DNA from 2 places in the Stenotrophomonas sp. ESTM1D_MKCIP4_1 genome. Region 2 is predicted to be linked to the other one. Evidence: riboswitches for the same ligand, from Rfam matches in the RefSeq annotation. Region 2 holds a riboswitch; the other holds the start of a gene.

The links. Region 2 has a riboswitch for thiamine pyrophosphate ahead of C1924_RS00930 (TonB-dependent siderophore receptor). Riboswitches for the same ligand answer to the same signal wherever they lie in the genome.
Positions count from the first base shown of each region.
Region 1: it holds a riboswitch for thiamine pyrophosphate, as region 2 does, so the genes downstream of both, thiC (phosphomethylpyrimidine synthase ThiC) here and C1924_RS00930 (TonB-dependent siderophore receptor) in region 2, are expected to answer to the same signal.

Region 1 is NZ_CP026004.1:3,569,711-3,585,371, forward strand. Features, by position in the region: gene C1924_RS16305 (TonB-dependent receptor) at 1-285, opposite strand, end outside; gene C1924_RS16310 (helix-turn-helix transcriptional regulator) at 335-1,234, opposite strand; gene C1924_RS16315 (winged helix-turn-helix domain-containing protein) at 1,359-3,662, opposite strand; gene C1924_RS16320 (ion channel) at 3,921-4,592, opposite strand; gene thiC (phosphomethylpyrimidine synthase ThiC) at 4,709-6,505, opposite strand; TPP riboswitch at 6,589-6,690, opposite strand; gene C1924_RS16330 (BCCT family transporter) at 6,957-8,534, shown strand; gene ggt (gamma-glutamyltransferase) at 9,092-10,810, opposite strand; gene ilvC (ketol-acid reductoisomerase) at 11,489-12,463, shown strand; gene ilvG (acetolactate synthase 2 catalytic subunit) at 12,503-14,239, shown strand; gene C1924_RS16350 (ACT domain-containing protein) at 14,223-14,471, shown strand; gene C1924_RS16355 (threonine dehydratase) at 14,571-15,661, shown strand, end outside; gene C1924_RS16360 (2-isopropylmalate synthase) at 15,659-15,661, shown strand, end outside.
Region 2 is NZ_CP026004.1:205,246-220,906, reverse strand. Features, by position in the region: gene C1924_RS00950 (transporter substrate-binding domain-containing protein) at 1-258, opposite strand, end outside; gene C1924_RS00945 (response regulator transcription factor) at 335-973, shown strand; gene C1924_RS00940 (glycine zipper 2TM domain-containing protein) at 1,165-1,536, shown strand; gene C1924_RS00935 (phosphotransferase) at 1,679-2,806, shown strand; TPP riboswitch at 2,915-3,010, shown strand; gene C1924_RS00930 (TonB-dependent siderophore receptor) at 3,081-5,270, shown strand; gene pnuC (nicotinamide riboside transporter PnuC) at 5,279-5,836, shown strand; gene C1924_RS00920 (Dyp-type peroxidase) at 5,932-6,906, opposite strand; gene C1924_RS00915 (hypothetical protein) at 7,159-7,890, shown strand; gene C1924_RS00910 (sigma-70 family RNA polymerase sigma factor) at 7,903-8,406, shown strand; gene C1924_RS00905 (hypothetical protein) at 8,403-9,002, shown strand; gene C1924_RS00900 (Ax21 family protein) at 9,437-10,012, opposite strand; gene C1924_RS00895 (chloride channel protein) at 10,284-11,609, shown strand; gene C1924_RS00890 (MFS transporter) at 11,610-12,767, opposite strand; gene C1924_RS00885 (pentapeptide repeat-containing protein) at 13,046-13,795, opposite strand; gene C1924_RS00880 (hypothetical protein) at 14,220-14,486, shown strand; gene C1924_RS00875 (L,D-transpeptidase) at 14,622-15,317, shown strand; gene C1924_RS00870 (methylenetetrahydrofolate reductase) at 15,338-15,661, opposite strand, start outside.

The DNA.
Region 1 (15,661 bases), 1.1 Mb from region 2:
CGACTCCGAACGCGAGATGGCCGGGGAGCCGGCCGAGGTGAGGTTGTTCAGCACGTCAGCGACGCTCGAGAAGCCCTGCTTTTCCAGGCTTTCACGGGTCATCGTCAGGATCGGCTGCTGCGTCTCCATGTTGGCGCCGCGGATGCGCGAACCGGTGACCGAAATACGATCGAGGTCGGTGGTGCCAGAAGCCGCTTCCTGGGCGGAAGCAAACGCAGGCGTCAGCGCCAGCGCAATGCCGGCCGGCAGCAGGCCGAGACGCACTGCGGGATTACGGAAGTTCATCAATCTCTCCAAGGTACGTGTTAGCAGCGTGTTAAAACACCCCAGCACGTTACGATTGCGTTGCAGCGCTGTATTTGCGCGACACACCCGGAGACTTTGCCGATTGTGGCGGAAGCTTCGCGCCGTTTTCACGAAAACGCGAAGCGGAGGTGCCGTAGCGTGCGCGGAATGCGCGGGCGAAGCTGCAGCAGTTGTCGAAACCGCTGGCGGCGGCCACTTCACCCACCATCATGTCGGTATCGCGCAGCAGATCGGCGGCGCGCTCCAGGCGCAGGCGCGCGGACAGCGACTGCGGGCTTTCTTCGTACAGGCTCTGGAAGGTCTTGGAGAGGTACCAGCTGGAGAAGTTGGTCAGCTCGGCCAGTTCACCGATACGCACCACGCGGTGGCTGTTGCCTTCCAGGTACAGGCGGGCGCGCTGCATGCGGCCGAACACCTGGCGCTTGCGGCTGCGTGAGCGGCCGGGGCAGCGCTGCACGTTGTCCGCCAGGGTGCGCTGCAGGCCGGCCAGGTGCAGGAGCAACGGGCGCAGCGCGGGTGCGGGCAGGCCATTGGCCAGTGCATCACGCCACAGGCGCAGGCCGACGCGGGCGTCACCGCGGCTCATCTGCCCACGGCCCGCATAGAGGCCGCAGTCGGCCATCTCGGCCAGCACGCGCAGCGCCTCGGCATTCAGGTTCAGTCCCACGCACAGGCCGTTGCGACCGGCCTGCACCAGCGGGCGCGATTCCTTCTCAAACGCGATCCATTCGCCCTGGCGCAGACGGAAGCGACCTTCCTTCGCTTCCACCCAGGACGTGCCCCGCACCTGCATCCACACCGTGAAGCTGGTGCCGGAGGTCTGCAGGCTGCCGAGGCGTGCGACGCCCAGGCAGGTCGGCGCGACATCATCGATGGCCTTGTCGAGGGACACGGTTTGGCCGCGATCGGCCAGAGAGAGTTGACGCATGGAGGCACCACGGATTTGCCAAGTACAGGCCACCGTTTTGCCCAATCAGGTGCTTCCGCGTCAGGAAAGTCTGACGAGATCGCCACGAATTCGCGACGAGATCACCACGAAAAACTTACGAAGATCAATTCTCTTTGAAAATCATGAACTTGCTGAAGGCCGGAAACAGCGGCGGCGGCGCCTTCGGCAGGCGCATGACGCCGATGTCCGCGCCGTCGCTGACCGCCAGGGCCAGGTACAGCTCGTTGCCATCTGCGCTGGCGCTCAGACCGTTGCCTGCGCTGAGCCGCTGCGCGTCAAGGCAGCGGTCCGGTTCGTCGTGCCCGTCACGCATGCGTACCAGCGTGGTGGCGCAGTCGTTGCGGGTGCCCAGGTAATCGATGCCGCCCTGCCCTGCCACAGTCCAGGTGCGGTAGCGCCACCGGCTGGGCCGGTCCTGGCTGATCTGCTGGATGCTGGCCGGGTCCAGGGTCGGGCCGATGGACCACAGCCCACTGGCAGCCAGGCGGGTGAACACCACCCGCCCCCCACTACGATCCACACGGGCCTGCGACACGCCTTCCAGGCTGCCCAGGCGACGCCACGGCTGGCTGCTGCGATCAAACAGGGTCAAGCGGGTGTGTTGGTCGGCGTCGCGTTCAAGCACCAGCAGCTGGTTGGGGCTTGCGCCATACAGCACCTGCAGGGGCTGCTCGACCGGCACGGGCAGCAGTTGCAGCCGCTCGTCGCGCGGGGCGATTTCGTAGACCACGGCCTTGCCGTGTTCATCGCGGCCCACCACCAGCACCTGGCGGCTGTCCTCGGACCAGTCGGGAGCCTGCCGGGCTTCCGGCCGCAGTCCCTCGATCGGCCGCAGCGAATCAGGCCGCCGCAGGTCGGCCCACCACAGCGCGAAGCTGCCCGAGCGGTCGGAACTGAAGACCATCTGGTGGCCATCGGGGGCGAGCATCGGCTGCCCGTCGCGCCCACTGGACGCAAACAGGCGTTCACTGCCGCCGCTCGCGGGCATCCTGAACACGCCGAACTGGGCACGCCGATGGACGAAGGCGAGCATGTCGCCGCGCCGCGACACCGCGGGCCACTGCGCATCATCCAGGCCGGCATCACGCAGGGTACGCCGTGCCACATCCAGGTAGTAAAGGCGCGCCTCGCTGTCGACGCGGCGGCCGAACACGATGCTGCGACCATCACCGAGCCAGGCCCAGCCACGCAGCTCAGCCGACTCATTGGTCAGCTGCTCCGGCGTGCCACCGGCAGCCGGCACGCGCCAAAGATCGCCCAGTTGCGGGTTGCGCACGAACACCAGCCAGCGGCCATCGGGCGAGTAGCGCGGCGCGTAGTCGAAGTCGTCCTCGTCCACCGCGTAGTCGAGCGCCCGCCACTGCCCGGTAGGCAGGTCAAGCACGCGGATGCCGCGATGGGCGTACCGCCCGACCATGCTGCCGAACACCAGACCGCGGCCATCGGGGGTCCAGTCGAAACTGAGCAGTTCGGTGCCATCGCAGCGGGTCGCCTGACGCAGCGCACCGCCGGTGGCGCTGGCGATCAGCACCTGGCAGCTGCCGCCGGCACCGAAGCGCGCAAAGGCGATTTCGCGCCCATCCGGTGACCAGCTGGGGAACCGGTCGTTGGCGCCTTCCGGGGGCGACAGCAGCTGGCGCGCCGGCGCATTGCCCGAGGTCTGCACCCTGATCGCACTGCCGCCCTTGCCGTCGTCGTTGGCGCCTTCATAGGCGACCTGTGAACCATCCGGCGACAACGTGGGATAGGTCTCGAATCCGGCCGTTGCGGTGATCAGGCGATACGGGCGTTCGGGGCTGCCGATCACGCGCGTGCCATCTTCCACCGCGGCATCCACCGGCGAGCTTGGCGGCGCGGGACGACGCGCCAGCAGCACGGCCATCACCAGCAGCGCCAGCAGCATCGCCACGCCCAGTGCAAGCAGCAGGCGGCGACGCCAATAGCGCCAGCGGCGACGTGCCGGCGAAGGTGCTGCCGGTGAGGGCGGCGCCACTGATTCGTCGATCACGACGGCCGGCAACGGCGCGCTTTCCTCGGCGCTGACGGTGACGGCATCGCTGAGCACCTGCACCGGAACCAGCAATCGATAGCCGGTCTTGGCGATGGTTTCGATGTAGGTCTGGCTGTTGTCCTGATCGTTGCTGAACGCCTTGCGCAGCTGCGTCACGGCCTGGGTCAGCACATCGTTGGTGGGCAACGTATCGGGCCACACCTCGGCGAACAGCTCTTCGCGGGTGACCACGCGCCCGGGTTGGCGCAGCAGCACGCGAAGCACGCCCAATGCCTTCGGCGTCAGCCGACGCGGACGACGCGCACCCACGACCTCGACCTCACGGGAGGACAACGTCACGGTGCAATCGCCGATCCGTATGCGGTCGGCTTCAGGCGGCTGGGTTTCGCTGGTCATCTACTGCTACAGGTCTGAAACGGGCCACGGAAACAACTGCCGATCGACACACATCTGTCCGAGGCACAGCGAGAAGCCAGATTCCGCAAAAAGCATCGGCGCATACCGCAAAAAAAACGAAGCGGGCGAATATTAGCCTATGCAGGTTACCTCGCCTACGCGTGGTCGACATCAGGCTCTCTCTCGCCGACGCATTCACATAAGCAGCAACATCATTCGCGCCCGCTTGGGCGCGAAATTTTTAGCTGGGGTTCATTTTCAGATACGCCGGATCATGGTCAATCCGACCAGCCGCGACACCACCAGCGCAACGTACATAACGCCTGAAAACTGCTCCAGCATGACCAATGCGCGAGCCTGCGGATGCAGTGGTACGACATCGCTGAGCCCTACTCCTGACAGCAAGCTGAAGCTCAGATAAAGCAGTTCCATCCACGTGCGCTGAGGGCCCGCTTCGCTGCCCTGGAAACTGCCTGGATACCACTGCTGGCACACGGCGAACGCGAATGCGAATCCCCACGCAAGCAATGTGAACGTTGCCCCAACCGCAAACAGTTCATCGCGCGTGACTTTATGGTCCTGCAGCATGTAGGCAATCAACGCGCCGGCCGTATAGAAATACAGAAGACTTTCCAGCAGCTGCGCGGTGGTGCCCAGCGCCGGCCGCTCCAGCAGCGCGGCGGCGATGGAAAAAACGACCGACGGAATGGCAAGCACCAACGCCAGCCATGTGCCCAGCGGGCTGCGCTGCACCACCCAGAGTGCAAGCCCCAGCACCGCCATGCCGAACACGCCCAGCGCGGCGCGACCGCCCGCCGTGTCGTCCAGCGCCGGGTACAACAGCACGGCGATCAACTGCGCCCCCAGCAGCCAGGCGGAAGGATGACGGCGGGCGATGGCCAGCCAGCGGGTGGTGATGGCAACGGGCATGGTGTCCTTCCCCTGGGTGATGGGCGCGAGCATAGCCGGTGCTGCATCCACGTGCGGTCGTGCCGGCCACTGGCCGGCAACGTCATGCACGGCAGGGAGCAGGAAAGTGCCTGGTGCTACCGCTGCCACCCCGCCTCGGCGTAATCGCGCACGTCCTGGGTGATCTTCATCGAGCAGAAGTGCGGGCCGCACATCGAGCAGAAATGCGCCTGCTTGTGTGCATCCTTCGGCAGCGTCTGATCATGGAACGCCTTGGCCTTTTCCGGATCGAGGCCAAGATGGAACTGGTCTTCCCAGCGGAACTCGAAACGCGCCTTGCTCAGTGCGTTGTCGCGCACCTGCGCACCGGGATGGCCCTTGGCCAGGTCCGCCGCGTGCGCGGCAATGCGATAGGCCATGATGCCGTCGCGCACATCCTCGCGGTTGGGCAGGCCCAGGTGTTCCTTCGGGGTGACGTAGCAGAGCATCGCCGTGCCATACCAGCCGATCATCGCCGCACCGATGGCGCTGGTGATGTGGTCATAGCCCGGCGCAATGTCGGTGGTCAGCGGCCCCAGCGTGTAGAACGGCGCTTCACCGCATTCGCGCAGCTGCTTGTCCATGTTTTCCTTGATCAGCTGCATCGGCACATGGCCGGGCCCTTCGATCATGGTCTGCACATCGTGCTTCCACGCGATCTTCGTCAGCTCACCCAACGTTTCCAGTTCACCGAACTGCGCCGCGTCGTTGGCATCGGCGATGCACCCCGGGCGCAGACCGTCACCAAGCGAGAAGGTCACGTCGTAGGCCTTCATGATTTCGCAGATCTCCTCGAAATGCGTGTACAGGAAGTTCTCCTGCCGGTGCGCCAGGCACCACTTGGCCATGATCGACCCGCCACGACTGACGATGCCGGTCACGCGCTGCGCGGTGAGCGGCACGTAGCGCAGCAGCACACCGGCGTGAATGGTGAAGTAGTCCACGCCCTGCTCGGCCTGTTCGATCAGCGTGTCGCGGAAGATGTCCCAGGTGAGCGCTTCCGCGCGACCGTCGACCTTTTCCAGTGCCTGGTAGAGCGGCACGGTACCGATCGCCACCGGGGAATTGCGGATGATCCACTCGCGCGTTTCATGGATGTGCTTGCCGGTGGACAGATCCATCACCGTGTCGCCGCCCCAGCGGATCGCCCACACCAGCTTCTCCACCTCTTCGGCGATGCCCGAGGACAACGCGCTGTTGCCGATATTGGCGTTGATCTTGGTGAGGAAGTTGCGGCCGATGATCATCGGCTCGCTTTCCGGGTGGTTGATGTTGTTGGGCAGCACCGCGCGCCCGCGTGCGATTTCATCGCGCACGAACTCCGGGGTGATGATCTTCTGGATGGCGGCACCGAAGGACTGCCCCGGATGCTGCTGCAGCAGCGCCGCATCCTGGATCGCTTCCAGGCGCTGGTTCTCGCGGATGGCGACGAATTCCATTTCCGGCGTGATGATGCCGCGCCGTGCGTAATGCATCTGGGTGACGTTCGCACCGGCACGTGCACGTCGCGGCAGGCTGCGCGCCGGGAAGCGCACGGCATCAAGCTTCGCATCCTGCTCACGGCTGCGGCCGAAGGCAGAACTCAAGCGATCGAGCTGCTCGGTATCGGCACGCTCTTCCACCCAGGCGCGACGCAGCGCCGGCAGGCCTGCGGAGAGATCGATGCGGGCATCGGGATCGCTGTAGGGGCCGGACGTGTCATAGACCGTGACCGGCGCGTTCTCTTCGCCACCAAACAGTGCCGGCGTGCGCGTCAGCGCGATTTCGCGCATCGGCACGCGCAGGTCCGGCCGTGAACCCGGCACATGGATCTTGCGCGAACCGGGAATGGGCCGGGTCACCGACGTGGAGAGTTGCTGGGCCTGCTGCTGCAGGTTGGAAGGCTGTGCGTTCATCGGGCATCGTCCAGGAAGGTCAGGGACGAAGCGGCGGCGCACTGCGCACCGCGCCCGGACGGTCCTTGGGCGGACTCCGGGCACGGCAGCACTGCAAAGCTTCCCTACGCCGGTATGAACCGGATCAGGTTCCAAGGGACTATCTCAACCGCGGCCACCAGGCCGCGGTACCCCCGCTTCTTGGCGCGCATTAGAGCACAGTGCGGTGATCCGGGGTCAGAGCCCGTTGCAGAGCAACGGGGTCCGACCCCTGCCATTCCAGAGATCCGGGGTCAGATCCCGTTGCCACGCAACGGGCTCTGACCCCGTCTCGTTAACGGAACGATGACATCGCGTTCAGTAACGTGCAGAGGCACCGTGTCGTTACGTCCGGTTCCTTCTGCCGCCCGTGCGGCCCTCGCTGCAAGCTCTGGCTCGCTCCCCTCAATCCCTTGATCGGAGAAGCTCCTTCATGGTGTTTCGCATTTCCATCGCGCTGGTGCTGGTACTGGTGCTGCTGGCCGGCTTCGCGCCAGGCCCCTTCAACAGCGTGGTGCAGTCGGTGCTGGCCGATGTCATCCGCAGCGTCGGCTGGCTCTATCTGCTGGTCGTGTTCCTCGCACTGACCTTCCTGATGTACCTGGCCTTCGGCCGCTTCGGCAACCTGCGCATCGGCGGCGAAGATGCCGAGCCGGAGTTCTCGCGTGCCAGCTGGATGTCGATGCTGTTCGCAGCGGGCATGGGCATCGGCCTGGTGTTCTGGGGCGCAGCCGAACCCATCTCGCATTTCAGCAAGCCCCCTGAAGGCCTGGAGCCGCAGAGCATGGATGCCGCGCGCGCGTCGATGCGCTATGCATTCTTCCACTGGGGCCTGCACCCGTGGGCCATCTATGCACTGATCGGTCTGGCCATGGCATGGTTCCAGTTCAACCGCAATGGCCGCGGCCTGGTCAGTGACATGCTGCAACCGATCATCGGCCGCCACCATCGCGGCTGGATCGGCAAGACGGTCAACGTCGCCGCCGTGGTGGCTACTGCCATCGGTGTGGCCACCACGCTGGGCTTCGGCACCATCCAGATCGCCGCCGGCGTCGAGCGCGTCTTCGGCCTGCAGGCAACCGTTGCGGTGCAGATGACCATCATCGCGGTGGCGTTCGTGCTGTACATGGCCTCCACCGCCAGCGGCGTGGAACGCGGGGTGAAGTGGCTGTCCAACTTCAATCTGGCCCTGGCTGCACTGCTGGCGGCGATCCTGCTGGTGCTGGGGCCGACGGGCTTCATCTTCGATACGTTCACGACCACGCTGGGTTCCTACCTGAACCAGCTGGTGACCATGAGCCTGCGCATGTCGCCGTTCTCGGGCAGCACGTGGGTGGCCGACTGGACGATCTTCTACTGGGCCTGGTGGATTTCCTGGGCGCCGTTCGTGGGTTCGTTCATCGCGCGCATCTCGCGTGGCCGCAGCGTTCGCGAGTTCGTGGTGGGCGTGGTGCTTGCGCCGACGCTGCTGGGCTTCTTCTGGTTCTCCGTGTTCGGCGGCACTGCATTGTGGTCGCAGATCTTCGGTCATGCCGATCTGGTGCAGGCGCTGGGCAACGGGTATGAAACGGTGCTGTTCACCTTGTTCGACAGCATGCCGCTGCCCCTGCTGCTGTCATGCGTCGCGCTGGTACTGCTGATGATTTTCTTTGTGACCTCGGCGGATTCGGCCGTGCTGGTGCTGGCCAGCATGTCCACCGACGAGGCGGGCGATCCGCCCCTGAAGCGCAAGCTGGCGTGGGGTATCGCCGTTGCGCTGATCGCAGCGGCGTTGTTGCTGGCAGGCGGCCTGGATGCGCTGCAGGGCATGATCACGATCGCGGCACTGCCGTTCGCGCTGCTGATGGTGCTGGTGATGGTGTCGCTGTACCGGGTACTGGACCAGGAGTACACGCGGGAGCGACGGCAGGCGCAGCGCCAGCGGCACATGATCGATGCGTGGATCGCACGCGAGATGGCGGCGCAGGAAGTGACCCAGGCGGAGGCCGCACGCGCGCAGGATCAGGATTGAGGGTGTTTTGCAGCCTGCGGCTGCACCGCTTTTTCAAGCAAGTGCAACGGTCAAATTCAAAAGCGGCTCTGGGTTGCTGCTGGTTGGGCGGGGCCGTGTGGGTGGGCAGGACACGCCGTAAACCCGTCCATGGGGGCTCGTAGGCGCCATCCATGGCGCCTGCGGTCCTGTCCCCCACACCGCCCCACCCCCGACAGTTTCCCGGTGACGGTTGGTTCTCCACGCCATGCGTGGATGAGGTGTATCGGAAAACGAGAAGGGGTCGGATCCGTTTTCCTGCGGAAAACGGATCCGACCCCATCCATAGCGCACGGCTGTGCTGTTGCTGTTGCCTTTGCTCTTGCTCTTCTTTTTTCTTTTCCTGCGGTGGCGGCCACGGAAACTGTCCGTGGCCGGGCGGGTGGGTTGGGCGGGGGTGTCAGCCGCATGGATGCGGCTGCCAAGCCTCCAGGGACGGATTCACGGCGTCCCCCGACCAACCCACCCGCCCGGCCCAATCACATGATCCCGCGCCCACGCCCCACCGCAGAGTGGGCTGCGCCCGTTGGTCGGGAGACTCAGTACCCCGCCGCCTGCCCGTCCTTGCGGCTCTCCGAAGCGCCGTAGTACACCCCGCTTTCCGGATCACGCATGATCGCCTGGTAGCCACCATACGGGCCGTCGGCAAACACGATGCGATGCCCCTTGCGCATCAGCGCACGCACCGTCTCGTACGGGAAGCCCGTTTCCAGGTTCACCTCACCGCCATCGCTCATCGCCGTCGCCTGTCCGGTAGGTTCGGTCGACCCCTCGTGCTGGATGCGCGGCGCGTCGCCGGCTTCCTGCAGGTTCATGCCGAAGTCCACCAGGTTCATCACGATCTGCGCGTGCCCCTGCGGCTGCATCGCGCCGCCCATCACGCCGAAGCTGGCGTACGGCTTGCCATCCTTGGTGATGAAACCGGGGATGATGGTCTGGAACGGACGCTTGCCAGGCGCGTAGCCGTTGGGATGGTTCTTCTGCAGCACGAACATCTCGCCACGGTCCTGCAGGATGAAGCCCAGCCCCGGCGGCGCCATGCCGCTGCCCATGCCGCGGTAGTTGGACTGGATCAGCGACACCATCATGCCGTCGGCGTCGGCCACGGTCATGTAGATCGTGTCGCCCTCTTCCAACTGCTTGGGCGTGCCGGGCTGCACTTCCTTCAGCGCCTTGTCCATCGAGATCAGCGCGCGGCGCTGGGCGGCGTAGTCCTTCGAGATCAGCTTCTGCACCGGTGCCGGCTGGAAGGCCATGTCGGCGTAGAAGCGCGCACGGTCGGCGAAGGCCAGCTTCTTGGCTTCGACGAACAGGTGCACGTGCTCGGGCGAGCCAAACGGAATCTTCGAGAAATCGTAGCCTTCCAGCACGTTGAGGATCTGCAGCGCAGCGATGCCCTGGCTGTTGGGCGGCAGCTCCCACACGTCATAGCCTCGGTAGTTGCTGCTGACCGGCTCGACCCACTCGCCATGGTGGTCGGCCATGTCCTGGTAGCTCAGGTAGCCACCGTTGGCCTTGAAGTAATCGCCGATGGTGTGGGAAATGGCGCCCTTGTAGAAGGCATCGCGGCCGCCGTCGGCAATCTGCTGCAGGGTATTGGCCAGGTTCGGGTTCTTCCACATCTCGCCCTTGCGCGGGGCGTGGCCGTTGATGGTGAACTGTTCGCTGAAACCGGGGTACCTGGACAGCTTCGGTACCGAACGGTCCCAGTAGTAGGCGATCACTTCGGCCACCGGATGGCCTTCACGGGCATAGCGGATGGCCGGGGCCAGGTTGTCGGCCATCGGCTTGCGGCCAAAGCGTTCATGCAGCGCGAACCAGCCGTCGACCGCGCCGGGCACCGACACCGGCAGCGGGCCAGTGGCCGGAATGTCCTTCAGTCCGCGGCGCTGGAACTCGGCCAGGGTCAGCGACTTCGGCGAACGGCCCGACCCGTTGTAGCCGTACAGCTTCTGCGTCCTGGGATCCCAGACGATGGCGAACAGGTCGCCGCCAACACCGTTGCCGGTCGGCTCCATCAGCCCCAGCGTGGCATTGGCGGCGATGGCGGCATCCACCGCCGAGCCACCGGCCTTCATCACATCCAGCGCGACCTGGGTGGCCAGCGGCTGCGAGGTGGCAGCCATGGCGTGCGGGGCGATCACCTCCGAGCGGGTGGCGAAGGTCTGGCCGGTGATGCGATCGGCGGCGAAGGACACGGTCGGCAGGGCGGACAGCAGGGCGGCGGCCAGCAGGGAACGGGCAATACGTCGGGACACGGTCGGTTTCCGATGGAAGGGTGGTCCCCGATCTTCGCCGCTGCGGCCTGCATGCGGTATCGGGCAGAGGTCATGGGCGCCTGGGCACCGCGGCGGGAGCAGCCGGGGTCGAACACAACAACCCCCTCATTCCCGCGCAAACACCCCCCTGAAAAGAGTGAATTCGGGTTCACCGAAACATTTTCAGAAGCAACCATCCTTGCGCCACAAGCGATTGCGCCGGATGCAGCGGAAACCAAAAAAAAATCGGTTGCGAGGGTTGACACTGCCGAATGGGCCATGTTTCTCTCGATCACATGTTGCACCACACCACGCCACTGCGAACCCACGTTGAAGCCGCCGACAGCGGCGCCGCCTCGCTGCGTTCGATTCTTGTGCTCGTACTTATTACCCAACCTACAGGTGCGGGACGAGCCAGCGTGTAAGCAACAGACACACCGGAACTCATCAAAAACCCGCACCCGCCCCGGTGCGGGTTTTTTCATTTCAAGACCTGGTTTCAGACGCAACCACCATGAACACCGCCAACTGCAAAACCCGGACCTGCCACACCACGACGCCTCGTGGTGGCTGTGCCCGTGCGATGCCCGGCGCCTCCCCCACCGTTTTCCCCTGACCGGCCGGTACGTCACTTCGACTGCCGGCCGTCTTTTTCTTCCCACGCAAGGAACCTCCCCCATGAGCACCAACGACCTGCCCCAGACCAAGATCGCCGTCATCGGCTACGGCAGCCAGGGCCGCGCCCACGCACTGAACCTGCGCGAATCCGGCTTCGACGTGGTGGTAGGGCTGCGTCCGGGTGGCCCGACCGAGGCCAAGGCCCAGGCCGACGGCTTCACCGTGGTGGCGCCGGCCGAGGCGGTGAAGAACGCCGACCTGGTCGCCGTGCTGACCCCGGACATGGTGCAGAAGAAGCTCTACAACGAGGTGCTGGCGCCGAACATGAAGCAGGGTGCCTGCCTGTTGTTCGCCCATGGCCTGAACGTGCACTACGGCATGATCGAGCCGCGCGCCGACCTGGACGTGGTGCTGGTTGCGCCGAAGGGCCCGGGCGCGCTGGTGCGCCGCGAGTACGAGATCGGCCGTGGCGTGCCGTGCATCTGGGCGGTCTACCAGGATGTCAGCGGCAAGGCGGCGCAGCATGCCCAGGCCTACGCCGCCGGCCTGGGCGGCGCCCGCGCCAACCTGATCCAGACCACCTTCAAGGAAGAAACCGAAACCGATCTGTTCGGCGAACAGGCCGTGCTGTGCGGCGGTGCCTCGGCGCTGGTGCAGGCGGGCTTCGAGACGCTGGTCGAAGCGGGCTACCAGCCGGAAATCGCCTACTACGAAGTGCTGCACGAACTGAAGCTGATCGTGGACCTGTTCTACGAAGGCGGCATCTCGCGCATGCTGGAATTCATCTCCGAGACCGCCCAGTACGGTGACTACGTCAGCGGCCCGCGCGTCATCGACGCCGGCACCAAGGAGCGCATGAAGGAAGTCCTGAAGGACATCCAGGACGGCACCTTCACCAAGAACTGGGTGGCCGAGTACGAAGCGGGCCTGCCGAACTACAACAAGTTCAAGCAGGCCGACCTGGAGCACCCGATCGAAAAGGTGGGCAAGGAACTGCGCGCCAAGATGGTCTGGTTGCAAGGACAGGCCGCGTAACCACGCGGCCCTCCCCCACCCGCTTTGCAAGGTTCCCCCATGAACTCTCCCACACACCGCAGCGCGCCGCCCAACGGCGCGCGCTGGCTGACCCAGGCGCTGGAGGCCGAGGGCGTCCGTACGCTGTTCGGCTATCCCGGCGGCACCATCATGCCGTTCTACGACGCGCTGGTGGATTCGTCGCTGAAGCACATCCTGGTGCGCCACGAGCAGGGTGCGGCGCTGGCAGCCAATGGCTTCGCCCGCGCCAGTGGCCAGGTTGGCGTCTGCGTGGCCACCTCCGGCCCCGGCGCGTCGAACCTGGTCACCGGCATCGCCGATGCGATGCTGGATTCGGTGCCGATGGTCTGCATCACCGGCCAGGTCGGTACACCGCTGCTGGGCACCGACGCCTTCCAGGAACTGGATGTGTTCGGCCTGACCCTGCCCATCGTCAAGCACAGCTGGCTGGTGCGCAGTGTCGATGACCTGCCGCGCGTGGTGGCCGATGCCTTCCGCATTGCGCGCGAGGGCCGCCCCGGCCCGGTGCTGATCGACCTGCCGAAGGATGTGCAGCTGGCCGATGCCAGCCACCTGCCTGCGCACGTGCCGGCCAGTGTCCAGCCGCCGGCAGCAGCGGCCGATGCCGCCATCGCAGAGGCCATCGCCGCGCTGGCCGCCGCCGAGAAGCCGGTGGTCTACGCCGGCGGTGGCATTGCCCTGGGCGAGGCCGTGCAGGATCTGCGCGACTTCGTCGAGGCCAGCGCCATCCCCACGGTGATGACCCTGCGCGGCCTGGGCGCACTGCCGCCGCAGCACCCGCAGTCGCTGGGCATGCTGGGCATGCACGGCACCCGCGCGGCCAACATGGCGGTGCAGGAAAGCGACCTGCTGCTGGTGCTGGGTGCGCGCTTCGATGACCGCGCCACCGGCAAGCTGGCCGAGTTCGCGCCGTTCGCCCGTGTCGTCCACATCGACGCCGACGCCTACGAGATCTCCAAACTGCGCAGCGCCGATGTCGCGGTGCCCGGCAATGTCAGCCATGCCATCCGTGCCCTGCGTGCGGCCTTCCCCTCCCTTAAGGCCCACCAGGATGCATGGCGCAAGCGCTGTGCCCAGCACCGCGACCGCTTTGCCGCCCGCTACGACGCGCCCGGCCAGCACATCTACGCTCCGGCGCTGCTGAAGCGTCTGAGCGAAGTGGCGCCGGCCGATACGGTCATCGCCTGCGATGTCGGCCAGCACCAGATGTGGGTGGCCCAGCACTGCCGCTTCAATCACCCGCGCAACCATCTGACCAGTGGCGCGCTGGGCACCATGGGCTTCGGCCTGCCGGCGGCGATGGGGGCGCAGTTCGCCTGCCCCGATCGCACCGTGGTGCTGGTGTCCGGCGATGGCAGCTTCATGATGAACGTGCAGGAGCTGGCCACCATCGCCCGCTGCCGCCTGCCGGTGAAGATCGTGCTGCTGGACAACAGTTCGCTGGGCATGGTGCGGCAGTGGCAGGAACTGTTCTTCGCCGAGCGTTACAGCGAGATCGACCTGTCCGACAACCCGGACTTCGTGGCCCTGGCCAAGGTGTTCGGCATCGCCGCCAGCCGCATCGACAACCGCGACGACGTGGAAGGTGGCCTGGCCGCACTGCTGGCCGAACCGGGCCCGGCCCTGCTGCACGTGGCCATCGACGCCCGCGCCAATGTGTGGCCGCTGGTGCCGCCCAACACCGCCAACAGCACCATGCTGGAAAGCAACCCCGCCCACGCCCGCCAGGAGACCCCCAATGCAATACCGGCTTGACCTGGTGCTGCACCCGGCCGAAGGCGCGCTGCTGCGTGTGATCGGCATGGCCGAGCGCCGCGGCTTCGCCCCGCGCGCCATCAACGGCGCGCCGGTGGCCGCCGATGACGGACGCTGGCACCTGCAGCTGGTGGTCGATGGCCAGCGGCCGCCGGACACCCTGTGCCGGCAGATGGAAAAGATCTACGACTGCGTGTCGGTACAGCTGACGCCCGTGGAAGGAGCTGCCTGATGAACACCCGTACCGTAGCGACCACGGTGCCGGCACGGAGGCGTCTTCTTCGTCGCCCGTGCCCGCGCCCGGCGCTCGCCGGCACCCCGCTGGTGGCCCATGCCGGCCGCTGATGCCAGCAAGGAAAGCGATGTCGGCGACGTAAGCGTTGCCGATGTACTGGCTGCGCAGGCCCGCCTGCGCCGCTTCCTGCCGCCTACCCCGCTGCACCATGCCGAGCGTTTCGGTACCTGGCTGAAGCTGGAAAACCTGCAGCGCACCGGTTCCTACAAGGTGCGCGGCGCATTGAATGCGCTGCTGGCCGGCCGCGAGCGCGGCGACACCCGCCCGGTGATCTGCGCCTCGGCCGGCAACCATGCCCAGGGCGTCGCCTGGGCCGCCTACCGCCTGGACGTGCCCGCCATCACCGTGATGCCGCATGGCGCACCGGCCACCAAGATCGCAGGCGTCGCCCACTGGGGCGCCACCGTGCGCCAGCATGGCAACAGCTACGACGAGGCCTTTGCCTTCGCCGTCGAACTGGCGCAGCGCCATGGCTATCGTTTCCTGTCCGCCTTCGACGATGCCGACGTGATCGCTGGCCAGGGCACGGTCGGCATCGAACTGGCCCCGCATGCACTGGACGTGGTGATCGTGCCCATCGGTGGCGGCGGCCTGGCTTCCGGCGTGGCGCTGGCCCTGAAATCGCAGGGCGTGCGCATCATCGGCGCGCAGGTCGAGGGCGTGGATTCCATGGCCCGCGCGATCCGTGGCGACGTCGACGAGATCGCCCCGGTGCCGTCGCTGGCCGATGGCGTGCGGGTGAAGGTGCCCGGCTACCTGACCCGCCGCCTGTGTGCCTCGCTGCTGGACGATGTAGTGATCGTGCGCGAAGCCGAGCTGCGCGAAACCCTGGTCCGCCTGGCCCTGGAAGAACACATCATCGCCGAGGGTGCCGGTGCGCTGGCCCTGGCCGCTGGCCGTCGCGTGGCGGGCCGCCGCAAGTGCGCGGTGGTCTCCGGCGGCAACATCGATGCCGGCGTCCTGGCCGGCCTGCTCACTGACATCCGCCCCCGGCCGCCGCGCAAACCGCGCCGGCGCCGCAGTGAAACCCCGCGCTCGCCCAGCAAGGCCAGCGCCCCCGCCTCCCCCACCTCTTCCCCTTCCAACCTGCAAGCCGTCGCGCCCGCTGTCGAGGAGATTTCCCTGTG
Region 2 (15,661 bases):
AAACTGAACCTCCACCCCCAGCTGACGAGCCAGAAGCGACAGGTAATCCGGCCCCAGGCCCACCGGTTGACCCTGCTGCAGGGCCTCGAACGGGGGCCAACCACTGTCATACTGGCCCGCAATGATGACCGGGTGCGCGGCCAGGAACTGGCGCTGCGGCGGGGTCAAGGGCAACGGTCCCGGCTCGGCCTGTGCCAGCGTGGACAGGCCCAGCAGCCCCAGCACAAGGACCCATCCACGCATTGCCCGGTTCCCCATCTGCGACGTTCTCCCAGAAACCCGCCCGGTACCGCGCCGCTCGCGGCCGGCACTGCCCGAAAGGCCATACTAGAGCATGACCTTGCGCATCATCATCGCAGACGACCACCCCGTCGTACGCATCGGTACCCGAGCCGTGATCGAATCCAGCGGCGTCGGCCGGGTCGTGGGCGAGGCCGATGGCGTGCAGGCCCTGATGGCCCTGCTGGCCAGCCAGCCCTGCGACATGCTGGTGACCGACTATTCGATGCCCGGCAGTGCGCAGGCCGATGGCTTCGCGATGATCGGCATGATCCGCCGCCGCTACCCGGACCTGCCGGTGCTGATGCTCAGCGTGTCCAACAACCTGGCCATCCTGCGCATGGTGCTCGATTCGGGCGTGCTGGGCCTGGTCGACAAGAGTTCGTCGATGGAGGAACTGCCGCAGGCCATCCAGACGGTCTATCGCGGCCAGTCCTACATCAGCCGCAGCCTGCGCGAGCGCGTGGAAGAAGCCGGAAGCTGGCGCATGCGCGAAGGCGATGGCAAGCCGCTATCGCCGCGTGAAGTGGAAGTGCTGCGGCTGCTCGGCACCGGGATGACGGTCAAGGAAATCTCCCTGCAGCTGCACAAGAGCGTCAGCACCATCAGCCGGCAGAAAGGCGATGCAATGCTCAAGCTCGGCCTGAAGGGCGATGCCGAACTGTTCGACTACCTGCGTGACGGCAAAATCTGAACCCTGTCCCTCTGGCGATTGAACTTTCAGGCTGGCTTCATGCCGTTTGACGCTAGATGAATACGCAGGCCGCACGGTGGGCACGCGCAATGTTCCGACAATGTTGGACGACCAGCGTGGACATCACGGCAGCCAGGGCGCCCCCCGCCCTCCCTGCCCACCGTGGCATGCCCCAGACAGGAGAACCGAACATGATCAGTACGTCCGCAATCAGCTTCCGTGGCCTGGCAATGGCGCTGGCCCTGCTGGCCGGCGTGGCCGTGGTCAGCGATGCCAGCGCGATGTCGCGGAAGGACAAGCGCACCGTCGTCGGTGCGGTGGTGGGCGGTGTGGCCGGCCATCTGATCTCCAATGGCGACCCGACCGCGACCATCGGTGGTGCCGTGGCCGGTGGTGCCATCGGCAACCTGACCACCAAGGACCGCCACGACAACCGCTATGACCGGCGTTACGACAACCGTCGTTATGACCGTGGCTACAACCGGGGCTACAGCCGCGGCTACCACGACCGGGGCCATGACCGCCGCCATTACCACGACCGCGGCCGCCATCGCGGCTGGTAAGCGCGCCATCGGTTGAGCGGTATCGCAACGGGCAGATCCTGGATCTGCCCGTTTTCGTTCCTGCCTGCGCAGGTTGCGTCGTCAGCGCCCATGGCGTTGAATGCGCAGCCTTGGTGATTCCTTTCCCGGCAGCGGCTGCGGCATGACTTCTTCCCCCCATCGCGTGCAGGGCCTGAACAACGACGAGGTCGCTGCCGACTGGCCGGCAATCAGCGCCGACGAAGTGGCCTGGCTGTGCACGCAGTACCCGGCCTTGGCGGCCGACAGCACACTGCGCTGGCACAGCCCGCGCCCGCTGTCGGCGGCGGCGATCGTCGAGGGTGCAATGGGCAGGATCTTCATCAAGCGCCACCATCACAGCGTGCGCAGCGCCGCCTGCCTGCAGGAGGAACACCGCTTCATTGCCCACCTGTCCGCACAGGGCGTGCCGGTGGTGCGGGTGCTGGCCAGCGCGGACGGCCCGACTGCGGTCGAACACGGGCCATGGACCTATGAACTGCACGCGGCCGGAGCCGGCGCGGACCTGTATCGCGACGCGGTGTCGTGGTCGCTGCTGACCGATACCGCCCAGGCGCTGCAGGCCGGGCGCATGCTCGCAGGCCTGCACCAGGCGTCGGCCAGCTACGCGGCGCCCCAGCGCAGTACCCACATCCTGGTGGCCCGCGACGACCTGATCCGCGCCGACGATCCCATCGCCGCACTGCAGGGCCAGCTGCCGGACCGGCCTTGCCTGGCCCGCTACCTGGCACGCATTCCCTGGCAGGCGCAGCTGCGCGCCGAGGTGCTGCCCTGGCACGCAGGCCTCGCGGCGCGCCTGCGCGACGAGCCGCGGCTGTGGGCACACAACGACTGGCACGTCTCCAACCTGCTGTGGGATGCCGACGGTGCGGTGGCCACGGTGCTGGATTTCGGCCTGGCCTCGCCCACCAGCGCCGTGTTCGACCTGGCCACGGCCATCGAACGCAACGCGGTGGCCTGGCTGGAACTGGAACGCGGCCTCGGTGCCGTGCGCATCGACATCGCCCTGGCCCTGCTGCAGGGCTACCGCCAGGTGCTGCCGCTGTCGGCTGCCCGCGTGCAGCTGCTGGCGGACCTGTTGCCGATGGTCCATTTCGACTTCGCGCTGTCCGAGGTGGAGTACTTCGAGGGCGTCACCGGCTCCACCGCCAACGCCGACGTGGCGTGGAAACCCTTCCTGCTGGGGCATGCGGCGTGGTTCCACACCAAGGCAGGCCAGGCCTTGCTGCAGGCGCTGCGCGCGGCGGCGTAAGGGCAGGTGGGGTCCGCGAGGGGGTCGGATCCCTTTGCGCAGCAAAGGGCTCTGACCCCCTCGCGGCCCCCACCGCTCGCAAATCCGTACCGTTTGTAGTGAAATGGTCACCTGAAGCGGGGGTGCCTGGATCTGCCAGGCTGAGAGAGTCCCTTGGAACCTGATCCGGTTTGCACCGGCGTAGGGAGCTTTGAGCAGCAGTCGCACCCCCACTCCGGGCGGGTGCGCGTGCGCGCCGTCGCTTCGTCTCCCTTGTTGTCAGAAGACGAACCGAATGAACCGCTGCCTGCGCCCCACCCTGCTCGCCCTTGCCCTCTGCGCCGCCCTGCCGCTGCACGCCCGCGCAGCCGAGGCATCCCCCGACGTGGACGCCACCGCCGCCGAGCGCTCGCCGACCGAACTGGCAGCGGTACGCGTGCAGGCCGGCAGACCGGCCGGCGATACCTCGCACGCCAATGCCTTCGGTGGCGGCAGCTGGCAGGACACGCCGGCCTCGGTGAACGTGCTCGACCGCGATTACCTTGATCGACGCCAGGTACGCTCGCTGTCCGAACTGGCCAGCAACGATGCCTCGCTGGGCGATGCCTACGCGCCGGTCGGCTACTACCAGAACATCGCCATCCGCGGCTTCGCCCTGGATGCGGCCACCGGCTACCGCTTCAACGGCCTGGCCGTTGCCGGCGAACAGCGCCTGGCCCTGGAGAACGTGCAGGAGGTGCAGATCCTCAAGGGCGAAGCCGGCCTGGCCGCAGGCGTGATGGCTCCGGGCGGCCTCATCAACTACGTGGGCAAGCGTCCGGCCGAAGTGCGCAACGTCACCCTGGCCACCGATTCGGAAGGCTCGCGCTATGTCGCCGCCGATGTCGGCCACTGGATCACGCCCCGGTTCGGCGTGCGCGTCAATGCGGCCTGGGATGCCAGCGAAACCTACGTCGAGCATGCCGAGGGCCGGCGCAATTTCTATTCGGTGGCGGCGGACTGGCTGATCGGCGAACGCGGCAAGCTGGAAGTGGATGCCAACTACCAGACCAGCTCGCAGCGTTCGGCGTCCGGCTACCAGCTGCTGGGGGCCAGCGAGCTGCCGCGTGGCGTCGACCGCGAGCACCTGCTCGGCTACCAGCCCTGGCAGCGCCCGGTGGATATCGCCAGCACCAACATCACTGCCCTGCACACCTACGATTTCAACGAGCGCTGGCAGTCGCGCGTATCGGTGGGCTACAGCCGTTCGGTCATCGATGACAACGTGGCCTTCGCCTACGGCTGCTACTACACCGCGCAGTGCGCCGATGGCAGCGTGCCGGGCAACTATTTCGCGCCCAATGGCGACTACGACATCTACGACTATCGCAGCCCGGACGACACCCGCCGCAACCAGCAGGCGCGCGCCGAACTGCGGGGCCGCTTCGACACCGGCAGCATCGGCCACGAGCTGACGGTCGGCGCCGACACCTTCCGCCGCACCGTTGATCGCCGCCCCAGCGTCAACGAGTACGTGGGCAGCGCCAACATCCACGATGCGCAGGTGCCGGTATACGACCCTTCGCCGCTGCAGCCGGGCCCGTCCGCACGCCGCCTGGACAGCCGCCAGACCGCCGTGTTCGCGCTGGATCGCATCCGCTTCGGCGATGACTGGCAGTGGCTGGCCGGTGGCCGCTTCGTGCGCCTGGATGAGCGCGCCTATGACAAGCGCGGCACCCCGCAACGGCACAGCCGCCTGTCGCGCTTCCTGCCGCAGACCGCGCTGGTGTGGAAGGCCAACGACCAGCTCAATGTGTACGGCAGCTACGTGCGCGGCATTTCGCTGGGCCAGGAAGCACCGTTCTGGACCTCCAATGCCGATGAATTCCTGCCGGCCGTGCAGTCGCGGCAGCTGGAAGTGGGAGTGAAGTACGTGCCGGTGCAGACGCTGACCGTGGGCGCGGCACTGTTCCGCATTTCCCAGCCCTACCAGTTCGCCCAGCCCGATGGCAGCGACGCCGGCTACACCTTCGTCCAGCAGGGCACGCAGACCCATACCGGCCTGGAACTGACCGCCAATGGCCAGCTGACCGATGCGCTGCAGATCGTGGCCAGCGCCAGCGTGCTGCAGGCGCGTGCGCGCGATGCCGGCACCCCGGTCTATGAAGGCCATCAGCTGGTGAACGTGCCCAAGGTGCGGGCCAGCGTGCACCTGGCCTACGCGCTGCCCTTCGTGCAGGGCCTGGACGTGACCGGTGGCTGGCGCTACGCCGGCGCCAACGTGGCCCGTGCCGATGGCAGCGTGCGCGCGCCGGACTATTCGGTGTTCGATGCCGGCCTGCGCTTCCAGCATCGCCTGCACGAACGGGCCGTCACCTGGAACCTGTCGGTGGACAACGTGTTCAACCGCTTCTACTGGCGCGATACCGGCAGCAGCGGCGGTGATTACTACCTGTTCCCCGGTGCACCGCGACAGGCACGCCTGTCGGTGACGTTCGCACTGTGAGCGGCGTCCTGCTCGAATGGACCGCCGCGCTGTGCAGCGTGCTTGGCGTCTGGCTGATGGCCCGGCGCCGGCTGGCGGCGTGGCCGGTGGGCCTGCTGTCGGTGGCGCTGTATGGCCTGGTGTTCGCCGAGGCCAAGCTGTATTCGGACACGCTGCTGCAGGTGGCCTTCGGTGGCTTCCTGGTTTACGGCTGGCTCAACTGGCGCCGCCACGCCGCCGATGAAGGCAGCATCCGCATCGTGCCGCTGCCACGCGGCACACTGCTGCGCGACCTGGCCATCGGCGTGTGCGGCGGCATCGCCCTGGGTGCGGCCATGCACAGCTTCACCGATGCAGCGCTGCCCTGGCTGGATGCCCTGCTGACCGGGCTGAGCCTGGTCGGGCAATGGTGGCAGGCGCGCCGGCACGTGGCCTGCTGGTGGGTGTGGATCGGTGTGGACGTGGTCTATGTGGGCACGTACCTGTTCAAGTCGCTGCACGTGACCGCGGCGCTGTACGTGTTCTTCCTGGGCCTGGCCGTGTATGGCCTGCGTGCGTGGAGCGCTGCAGCACGCACGCATCGGTAATGGCGCGGATCTACCGGTAGTCGCCAACCTTGGTTGGCGCGCTTCTGCCAACCAAGTTGGCATCTACCAGAGAGACATCCACGCGTGGCGTGGGGTCATCCGCCCAGGTCGGCCAGCACCTTGCGCGAGGGCGCGAAGAAGGTCACGCCGGTGGTGGCCGTCGAGAAATCCAGGATGCGATCGTGCAGCGGTGCCGGGTTGCCGATGAACATGCGCTCGAGCATGGTCTCGATCACCCACAGGCGGCGCGTATAGCCGATGAAGTACGTGCCGTACTCGCCACGGCCAGGGTTGGCGAAGGGCATGTTGTCACGCAGGATCTCATGCTCGCCGTCGGCATCTTCGATGGTGCACAGCGTCTTGTGCGATTTCTGCGCATCGGCCGGCGCATCGTCCAGTTCCATGTTGTTGTGCTTGGTGCGGCCGATGATCGCTTCCTGCGCCTCGGTCTTCTGCGCACGCCAGGCATCGAGGTTGTGCAGGTACTTCTGCACCACCACGTAGCTGCCACCCGCATGTTGCGGGTCTTCATCGCCGACGATCGTGGCCTCCGGCAGGGACAGCCCTTCCGGGTTGGCCGTGCCATCGACGAAGTCCAGCAGGTCACGGCCATCGAAGTAGCGGAAGCCGGCCACTTCATCCACCGTTTCCACCGCATCGCCGAAGGCCAGCAGCAGATTGCGCTCGAACGCCACGATCAGATCCTGGGTGCGTGCGCGGATGTGGTACAGCAGATCGCCCGGGGTGGACACCGCGGTGTGGGTAGCGCCCTTGATCTCGCGGAACGGCTTCAGTTCGCGCGGCGGCGTGCTGCCCACCAGCGCTGCCCATGCGCGGTGGCCAATGGCCACATTGCAGGTGAAGGTACGCTCGATCTCGCGGATGGCGGTGTTCTTGATGAGGTCATCGGTGCTGCCCAGCACCTCGCGCGCCCGGGCGATGGAATCGGCATCGTCCTTGACCTTCAGCACCAGGAACGCTGCGCAATGGGTCAACGGCGCGGTGATCTGCTGCGGCTCGTTGTCGAGCGTGTGGTTGAGGGCGGTGATCGGGGCGGGCTGGGAATTCATGGAACATCCTGCTGGCGTGGGGCGGGCACATCGCACATGGCGAGGTGCGGGCGATTCTAGCTGAACCCCCTGCTGATGGTGGAGCTGCAGTAGCGCCACGCCATGCGTGGCTGAGGAATGCATCCCCCTACGGCGTGGCGCGACTGAAGCGCATTGCCGGTGGCCACGCGTGGGCGATTCCAACGGAACCGATGTCAGGTTTTCTTCGCTGGCCCCGTCTTCAGTCTCCAATACACCCCGCCTGGAGCCCGCATGCACGCCACGGACATCGCCGCCCCCATCGCCCCGCCACGCCGACACTGGCCCACCCGGCGCCTGCTGCACTGGCTGGCACTGAGCGCGCGCCTGCTGCGGCGGGCGCCCCTGCGCCTGTTCCTGCTGGCCCTGCTGCCGATGCTGGTGGAGATCGTGCTGCAGTTCGGCGTGCCGGTGGCTGGCGTGGTGCTGTCCAAGCTGGTGGTACCGCTGTTTTCGATGTGGGCCCTGCTGATGCTGGATGCGTTCGTCCGTGACGGACGCTTCGCGCCGTTGCAGGCGGGCCGCCGCCTGTGCGCGCGCCCGGTGGCCGTGGCAGTGCTGGCCGTGCTTTCGGCGCTGGTCTTCGCTGGACAGGTAGCGATGGCCGGCGTGCTGGCCGGTCCCTCGGCGGCAATGGCCTTCGTTGTCGGCGACAGCGCAACGCTGGCGGGCTTGGTCAGCCGCCTGCAGATTGGCCTGGTGCTGGCCAGCGGCCTGCCGCTGGGCATGCTGCTGCTGACCACCGTGCCGCGTGTACTGCTGGATGGCATGACGGTCGCGACGGCCCTGCGCGACAACCTGCGCCTGCTGCGCGCAGGCTGGCGCCCGCTCGGGGCCTACCTGCTGCTCAACGCGGTGCTGCTGGTCGCGCTGCCCTACCAGCCATGGCTGCTGCTGCCCCTGCTGCTGCTCGGCTACGTATCCTATTGGGTCTACCGCGATGCGTTCGCGGATGACGTTGGCTGAGGAGCGGCACGGTTGGGCAATACGCTGTCCATGGATATCGCCGGGGTACTGCAGGCGCATTGGCCGATGCTGGTGCGCATGGCTGGCAGCTATGCGCGCGAGCCCGCCCGCCGTGATGACCTGCTGCAGGAAATCAGCATTGCCCTGTGGCAGGCACTGCCGCGCTGGCGTGGTGAAGAGGGCACGCTGCGTGCCTTCATTGCGCGGGTCGCGCACAACCGCGCGATGGATGCACTGGCCGGGGAACAGCGCCATCGCAGCAGTGCGCTGGATGACCGTCTGCCGGATCCGGATGCTGACCCGCTGCAGCACACCGCGCGCGCCCAGCAGCACGACAGCCTGCTGCAGGCCGTACGGCAGCTGCCACTGGGCCTGCGCCAGGTGGTGCTGCTGGCGCTGGAAGGCTTTTCGCAGCGCGAGATCGGCCAGGCCTTGGCACTGGAAGAGAACACCGTTGCCCAGCGCCTGAGCCGCGCACGTCGGCAACTTCGCGAACGGATGGGAGGCGCCCGATGAACCCGGCTACCGACAGCAACGAGTGGAGCGACCTGCAGGCGCTGTGGCAGCAGCAGCCCACCCTGCCGGCGGTGGATGTGGCCGCGCTGCAGCGCGAAGCCGCGCGTCGCAGCCGCTGGATCCGCCTGCGTTCGGCACTGGAACTGCTGGTCACGGCGATGGCGGTGGGCAGCTGCGTCCGCGCCCTGCTCGACCCGCGCCACCTGGTCGCCCCTGGGCTGCTGTGGGGCCTGATCGTATTCGTGCTGGCCGTGGCGGGCTGGATCTTCGTGCAACGCCGGCGGCAGTGGCGCAGCCATGGCCTGGCCCCGGCCGCACTGCTGGCCTTCGAGCGCCAGCGCGCGCGCATCTCGATGCAGATCTGGCGGCTCAACATCTGGCTGTCACTGGCAGTCTGGGGCGGGCTGGTGCTGCTGGCGCGCGATGCGATGCAGGCCGGCCCCGATGCCCCCGGCGCGCTGCCGCCGCAGACGTGGGCGCTGAATCTGTGGTTGAACGCTGCCGTGGTGCTGGGCGCCGCGTTGGCTGGCGCCTGGGCCGGACGGCGCCGGCAGCGGCGGTTGCAGCGGCTGGCCGAGCTGGAAGCACAGCTGTAGCGCCACGCCATGCGTGGCTTGGGTAGCCAGCGCGCTGCGCAGCCACGCGTGGCGTGGCTCTACTGCACACTTCAGGCGGAGGTTCTCCGGAAGCCGGGGAGCGCCACGCCATGCGTGGCTGGGGCAGCCAGCGCGCTGCGCAGCCACGCGTGGCGTGGCTCTACTGCACACTTCAGGCGGGGGTTTCCGGAAGCCGGGGAGCGCCACGCCATGCGTGGCTGGGGCAGCCCGAGCGCTACGCAGCCACGCATGGCGTGGCTCTACTGCACTTCGTAGCGCCACACCACAGTAGAGCGGCACCCGCCCAAGGTGGTATCCATCCGTCGCGAGGGACAGGAAAAAAAGAAGCCCGGCGCGAGGCCGGGCTTCGGGTGGCGTGCGGGAGAGAGAGAGAGAGCACACGCCGGTAACGCACTTTTACTGCACTGCTGTTCTTACCAGGTGAAGCGCGGGCCCACGAACCACTCGCGATCGCCGGCCTTGGCCAGCTTCACTTCGCCGCTCAGGCCCCAGTTCGGGGTGAACTTGGCGGTGGCGCCGACGCGGCCGTAGAACTCACCTTCCGGGTTGATACCGTGCTTCTTGCTGTAATCCTCGTAACCGGCCAGCGCGTAGCCTTCCAGGTTCGGGGTAAATGCCGTGCGCAGGCCCACTTCGGTGGAATAGCCGTTGAAGTCCAGGCCGTGCTTCATGTCGAACTTCTGGTACGCAACACGTGCCACCAGGTCGGTGTTCGGTGCGATGCCATAGTTGTAGCCGGCGCCGATGCGCCACTGGTCAACGTCGTTCTTGAAGGTGTCGGTTTCCTGCTTGCTGTAATCAGCGAAGACCGAGAAGTTCGGGTGCACTGCAACCGAGCCCTTCACGCCCCAGCCATCGGCGTCGCCGCCCTTGGCATCGGTGTTCACGTAACCGCCTTCGACATAGTTGTACGACAGGCCGTCAGCAGCCGATGCAGCGAACGGCAGTGCAGCCAGCAGACCCAGGGCGAGCAGCGAATTCTTGTTCATCGGGACACACCTTTAATTATTTTTGGTTTTGCCGGCCGCCTCCTCTCGGGAGAGAGGGAGAGAAGAGGCGGTCGACAGGTGTGAATTATCCGTTTGCTGGTGAAATCGACCCTGAATATTGAACTGACCAGTACATGAATAAGGTTCCTGTTCAGGGAACTCTGCGCGATTGTCATGACTTGCACCAACCTGCCTGTTTCACCGTGTCCGGCAAGGTCAACGGCCCCGCCTTCGGCTTTCGCCCGCTCTGCATGCGGGACATACTCACCGCATGATCGAGCCCCAACGAATCCCGGCCCGCCTGCTCGCGCAGCTGCGCAGCGAGGCCTGGCGCCGCCGTGCCGCGCTGTGGATCGGCGCTGTGGCGGTGGCCCTGGTCGCCATCCTGTTTGCCAAGGCCAGCGATGCAGCCTTTGCCGTGTTCCGGCGCATCATCGAGCACTCGCCCTGGTGGGCGCTGTTGCTCACCCCGGGCATCTTCGCGCTGCTGGCCTGGTTGACCAGCGGTGCGATGCGGCCCACGCGCGGCAGCGGCATTCCGCAGGTCATCGCCGCGCTGGACAAGCCCGATGAGGCATTCCGGAAAACCAATCTGTCCCCGGCGGTGTCGGCCGGCAAACTCCTGCTGACCTCGCTGTCCCTGCTGGGCGGCGCCTCGGTCGGGCGCGAAGGTCCGACCGTGCACGTGGGCGCCAGCCTGATGTACCTGTTCGGGCGCTGGTTCGGCTTCAAGGATCCGCGCGAACTGTCGCACTTCCTGCTGGCCGGCGGTGCCGCCGGCATCGCGGCGGCATTCAACACGCCACTGGCCGGCATCGTGTTCGCCATCGAAGAGCTGAGCGGCCGTTTCGAGCACCGTTTCTCCGGCACGCTGCTGACTGCGGTGATCGTGGGCGGCGTGGTGTCGCTGGGGCTGCTCGGTAACTACACGTATTTCGGCCATGTGAGCGCGCGCCTGCCGCTGGGCCAGGGCTGGTTGGCCATCCTGCTCTGTGGGGTGGTGGCCGGGCTGCTGGGCGGTCTGTTTGCCCGCATGGTGCTGGCCAGCGTGGCCGGGCGTCCGCGCTGGCTGGGCACGCTGCGCCAGCGCCACCCCGTGTTGCTGGCGGCGGCCTGCGGGCTGGTGGTGGTCGGCCTGGCGCTCGTGTTCGGCGAAGGCGCCTTCGGAACCGGCTACGAGCAGGCGCGCAGCCTGGTGCAGGGCCAGGCGGTGGTCGGCCATGAGTTCGGGCTGATGAAGCTGCTGGCGAACCTGGCGTCGTACATCGCCGGCATTCCGGGCGGCCTGTTCTCGCCCGCCCTGGCAGTGGGCGCCGGGCTGGGCCACAACCTTGCGGTACTGATGCCCGACGTCGACCCGCGCGCATTCGTGCTGCTGGGCATGTGCGCCTACCTCACCGGCGTCACCCAGGCCCCGCTGACCTCGGCGGTCATTTCGCTGGAATTGACCGACAGCGGCGATCTGCTGCTGCCGATCCTGGCCACGGTGCTCATCGCCCGTGGCGTGTCCGGGCTGGTGTGCCGGGTGCCGATCTACCGTGGCCTTGCAGAACAGCTGCTGCCGCCGCAAACGCGCACTGCCGAAGGCGGCACCTGATCAGCGTGCGTCGAACCGCTCGGCGCTGACCGGCGTGGCCCGTGCTGCCAGTACCAGCGCGGCGGCGGTCACGCAGGCCATCGCCACCCACGCCACACTGAGGTCGCCGACGGTGTCGCGGATCGAACCGGCCACGAAGGGCAGTACGCCGCCGACCAGATAGCCCACGCCCTGCACGAACGACACCAGGATGCCCGCCTTGGCCGGCTGTCGGCAGTGGTCCATCACCAGGATCAGGGTCATCGGGAACAGTCCGCCGATGGACAGGCCAAGCAGGCACATCATCAGCCACGGTACATACATCGGGGCCAGCCCGATCAGCACATAGGTCAGTGCGGTGGCCACCAGGAACATGCCCAGCAACGCACGGCGATCGCGGAAGCGTGGTGCCAGCCAGGAAACAAGGAAGCCACCGGCCACCTCGGACAGGCTCAGCGCCGCCAGCATGAACCCGGCTTCGTTCGCGCGCACGCCGGCTTCCATCATGTACGGCGCGATCCACGCCAGGCACAGCGTGTAGCAACTGCTGGACACGCAGAACAGCGCGACCAGCAGCCAGGTGCGCCCCTGCTGCCAGGGACGGAACGCGGTGGGTGCGGCAGCCGTGGCCGATGCGCCGCCCGCCGGTGAGTCGGCATGCCCGCTGTTGGGCAGCCACAGTGCGATGCCGGCCAGGGCCAGCAGCGCCCAGAACGCCATCGTGCCCTGCCAGTCCAGCCATTGCAGCAGCGTGGATGCGCTGGCCGCTGCCAGTGCCGCGCCACCCATGATCATGCTCACGTACAGGCCCATCAGCAGGTCGACGCGGTGCGGGAAACGGGTCTTGATGTAGCCGGGAATGAGTGACTGCACGATGCCGATGCCCAGGCCCGCAGCAATGCTGGACCCCATCAGCCACAGCGGTTCATGCGAGGCCAGCTTGGCCAGCGCCGACGCGGCAGTAAGGGCCATGCCTATGGCCACGCCACGCCGGTAGCCCATGCGATAGACCAGGCCGCCGGCCATGGCGATCAGGCCCATGGCCATCATCGGCAGGCTGGTCAGCCAGCCGATCTGTTCAAAGCTCATGCCATTGCTGGCACGGATGGAATCGGTGAGCAGGCTGACCACGGCCAGCACGGGGCGCAGGTTGAGGCCGACCAGCAGGAGGGCCAGCACCGGGACCAACCCGGGACGCGAAGTTGCAGGTGATTTCATGTAGTGCGGCCGCAGGCATGCGGCCGGTATTCCTTGGTTGGATCTTTACGGGGCCCGTGTGGCAGGCGGCGCCTGGCCGGGCAGGCATTCAGTGTGGATGGCCGCAGATGCGTCCTCTTGCGAGGAAGGAACATGCGCAGGCGCACGATCGGCCGCGATGGAAGGCCATCGGCGCGCATGATAACAAACGTGGCTCATGGGCCTGGAGCCGCCCATGGCGCGGACAGGGGCAGCGGCGTCTAGGAGCGGTCCGACAGCCGCTGCGCCAGTCGATCCCACGCCGTCATCAGCGGATCTTCCGCTGCCGGCGGCGTCACCACGTCCACCTGCTGGCCGCTTTCATCCTCGAAGCGGATGCCCGCATTCCCGTAACACGCGGCCAACTGCTCCTCGCTGGGCCGACTGCCGACGAACACTGCCTTGTGCAGATCGCACCCCTTGAAGCTGGCGCCATCGAAACTGCAGCGCACGAAACGCGCCCGCGAAAAATCCGTCCCTGAAAGGTTGGCATTGCGGAAATCGCAATCGGTGAAGGTGGCGTTGGAGGCACACTTGAGCAGCTTTGACTGCACGAAGCTGCATCCATCGAACGCACCGCACAGCTCGACCTGGTTGAACGAACAGAGATCGAAACGGCAGGCAACGCATGACTCCGAAACGCTTCCCATCGCCACACCCGTGAAATCACAGTCCACCAGGATGGCGTTGACCAGGAAGGTCGGTCCGTCGCTGGGCTGCGCATGGGAAAGATCGATCGACTGCAGATTCTGGTACTGCGGAATCGGATAGGGAAACCCGCGGTAATCCCGTCGGCCGTCGATGGTTGTCCCGAAGGGCGAAGATTCCCAATGGCGGTTGACGATGGTCTTGTCGCGCCAATCATCCTTGTGCCGGGGGTTGGACAGATGTGGCACAAGAGCCGGCGTCCAGCGTGCGCGCAGCACCGCGATTTCCTTCTTCGGCAACGGTGTGAGGCGCGAGGCGGCCATGCATCCATCCATGAGGCAAGGGCGCGCAGTCTAGCAGGTGGCGGAGCGGCTTCAGGAAGCCACGCGGATGGTGCAGCCACGTCTGTGCGTGCGGAAAAAACGATGCGCGAACGTCGTTTCCCTGCGCAGTTCATCAGGCTATCAGCCACCACGCTCTACGCACAAACGCATCCCGGCGAAGCGTCGCTCGCGATGCCATGCAGATGTACATCCGGATGACGTCGCGCAACGAACACACCGCTCATTCAGGGGTGATCGGCGCTAGCACAGGCCCGCCTCAGACAGCTGAATTCGCGGCAAATTCAACCTGACTGCGCGTTCTTCACGCTGCTTCCACGTCTTCCAACTGCAGCTGAAAAGGCATTCATGGAACTAACAAAAAGCCCGCTATATTCCAGACTCCCCAGACGAAGGAGGGAATGCAATGACCCTTTCCACACAGCACCTGAAAATCGCTCGTCCCCTCGGCGTGGCAATCCTTGCCCTCAGCCTCGGCGCGTGCGCCAGCTACAAAGAAGACTTCGCGAAGGTCAACTCGCGCCTCGACGCGCTTGACGTGAAGGTGCAGGGCGCGGCGCAGAGCGCCGAGTCCGCCAACCAGTCCGCACAGCAGGCCAACCAGCGCCTGGACCAGATCGAAGGTCGCGTGCAGCGCCTGGAAACCGCACCCCGCCGTACCCCGCGCGGCTAAGCGGAACAGGGAACCAGTGGTCTCCCCCGGCCACTGGTTCCCTTGCATCATCTGCAACTGCGTAACTGCAATCACCCGAGGATCCGCGCCATCCGTACGTTCACTTCCCCCGCAATCCGCACCGCCTGCGCCGCGCTGACCCTCGCGCTGGCACTGGCTGGTACCGGCGTGGCCAGCGCCAAGGGCGCCAAGGATGTCGCTACGCCATCCACCGCCGCCGTCGATGAGCTCCCGCAGGGCCAGGAAGTGTCCGACACGGTGATCGAACTGGCCGGCTGGGTGGTTGCCAGCAGGGACAGCGAAGGCTATCCGTTCGCGATCATGGACAAGGCCGCCGCACAGGTGCTGATCTTCGGCAGTGACGGCAAGCTGCGCGGCGCGGCACCGGCACTGTTTGGTTCGGCCAAGGGCGACCATTCCGCACCCAACGTTGCCAAGGTCGCGCTGAGCGCGATTCCCGGCCACGACCGCACCACCCCTGCAGGCCGCTTCATCGGTGGCTACGGCCCTTCCGACGACGCTGGCCGCGTGTTGTGGGTGGATTACGATTCGGCCGTCTCGATGCATCCCCTGCCGCCGGGCACCCCGAAGGAGAAGCGCGCCGAACGGTTGGCAACACCCACGCCGGACGACAACCGTGTGACCCACGGCTGCATCAACGTCAGCGCCAACTTCTATGAGCAGGTGGTGCAGTCCACGTTCGAGAAGGGTGGCGTGTTCTACGTGCTGCCGGACAAGGACTCGCTGGAAAAAACCTTCCCCGAATTCGCGCAGAGCCGCGCGAAAGCAGAGCACGAAGGCAGCAGGGACGCGCACTCGGCCAGCAAGTGAGGTCTTGCGCACCCGGCTGACTAAGGATCCGCACGCTGCCGGTACTGCGCCACCCAGTCCAGCGACGGCGCGATGCCGCCGAACGGGAACAGGTGCGGGCTGACCTGCCCGTGCGCGTCGGTCAGTCCGGCCACCAGCCGATCCACGAAGACATCCGGCCCGGCCGTGCCCAGCAGCCGGCCGATCGAAATGCCGTACCGGGCCAGCATCGCCGTGCTGGCCCCCACACCGCACATGGCCGCATAGCGCAGCAGCCGGGAAACACTGGCCGGCCCCGGCACGCCCACCAGTACTGGATGACCGAGGCCACGCGCCCGCAGCGCGTCCAGCCAGGCCAGCACGGT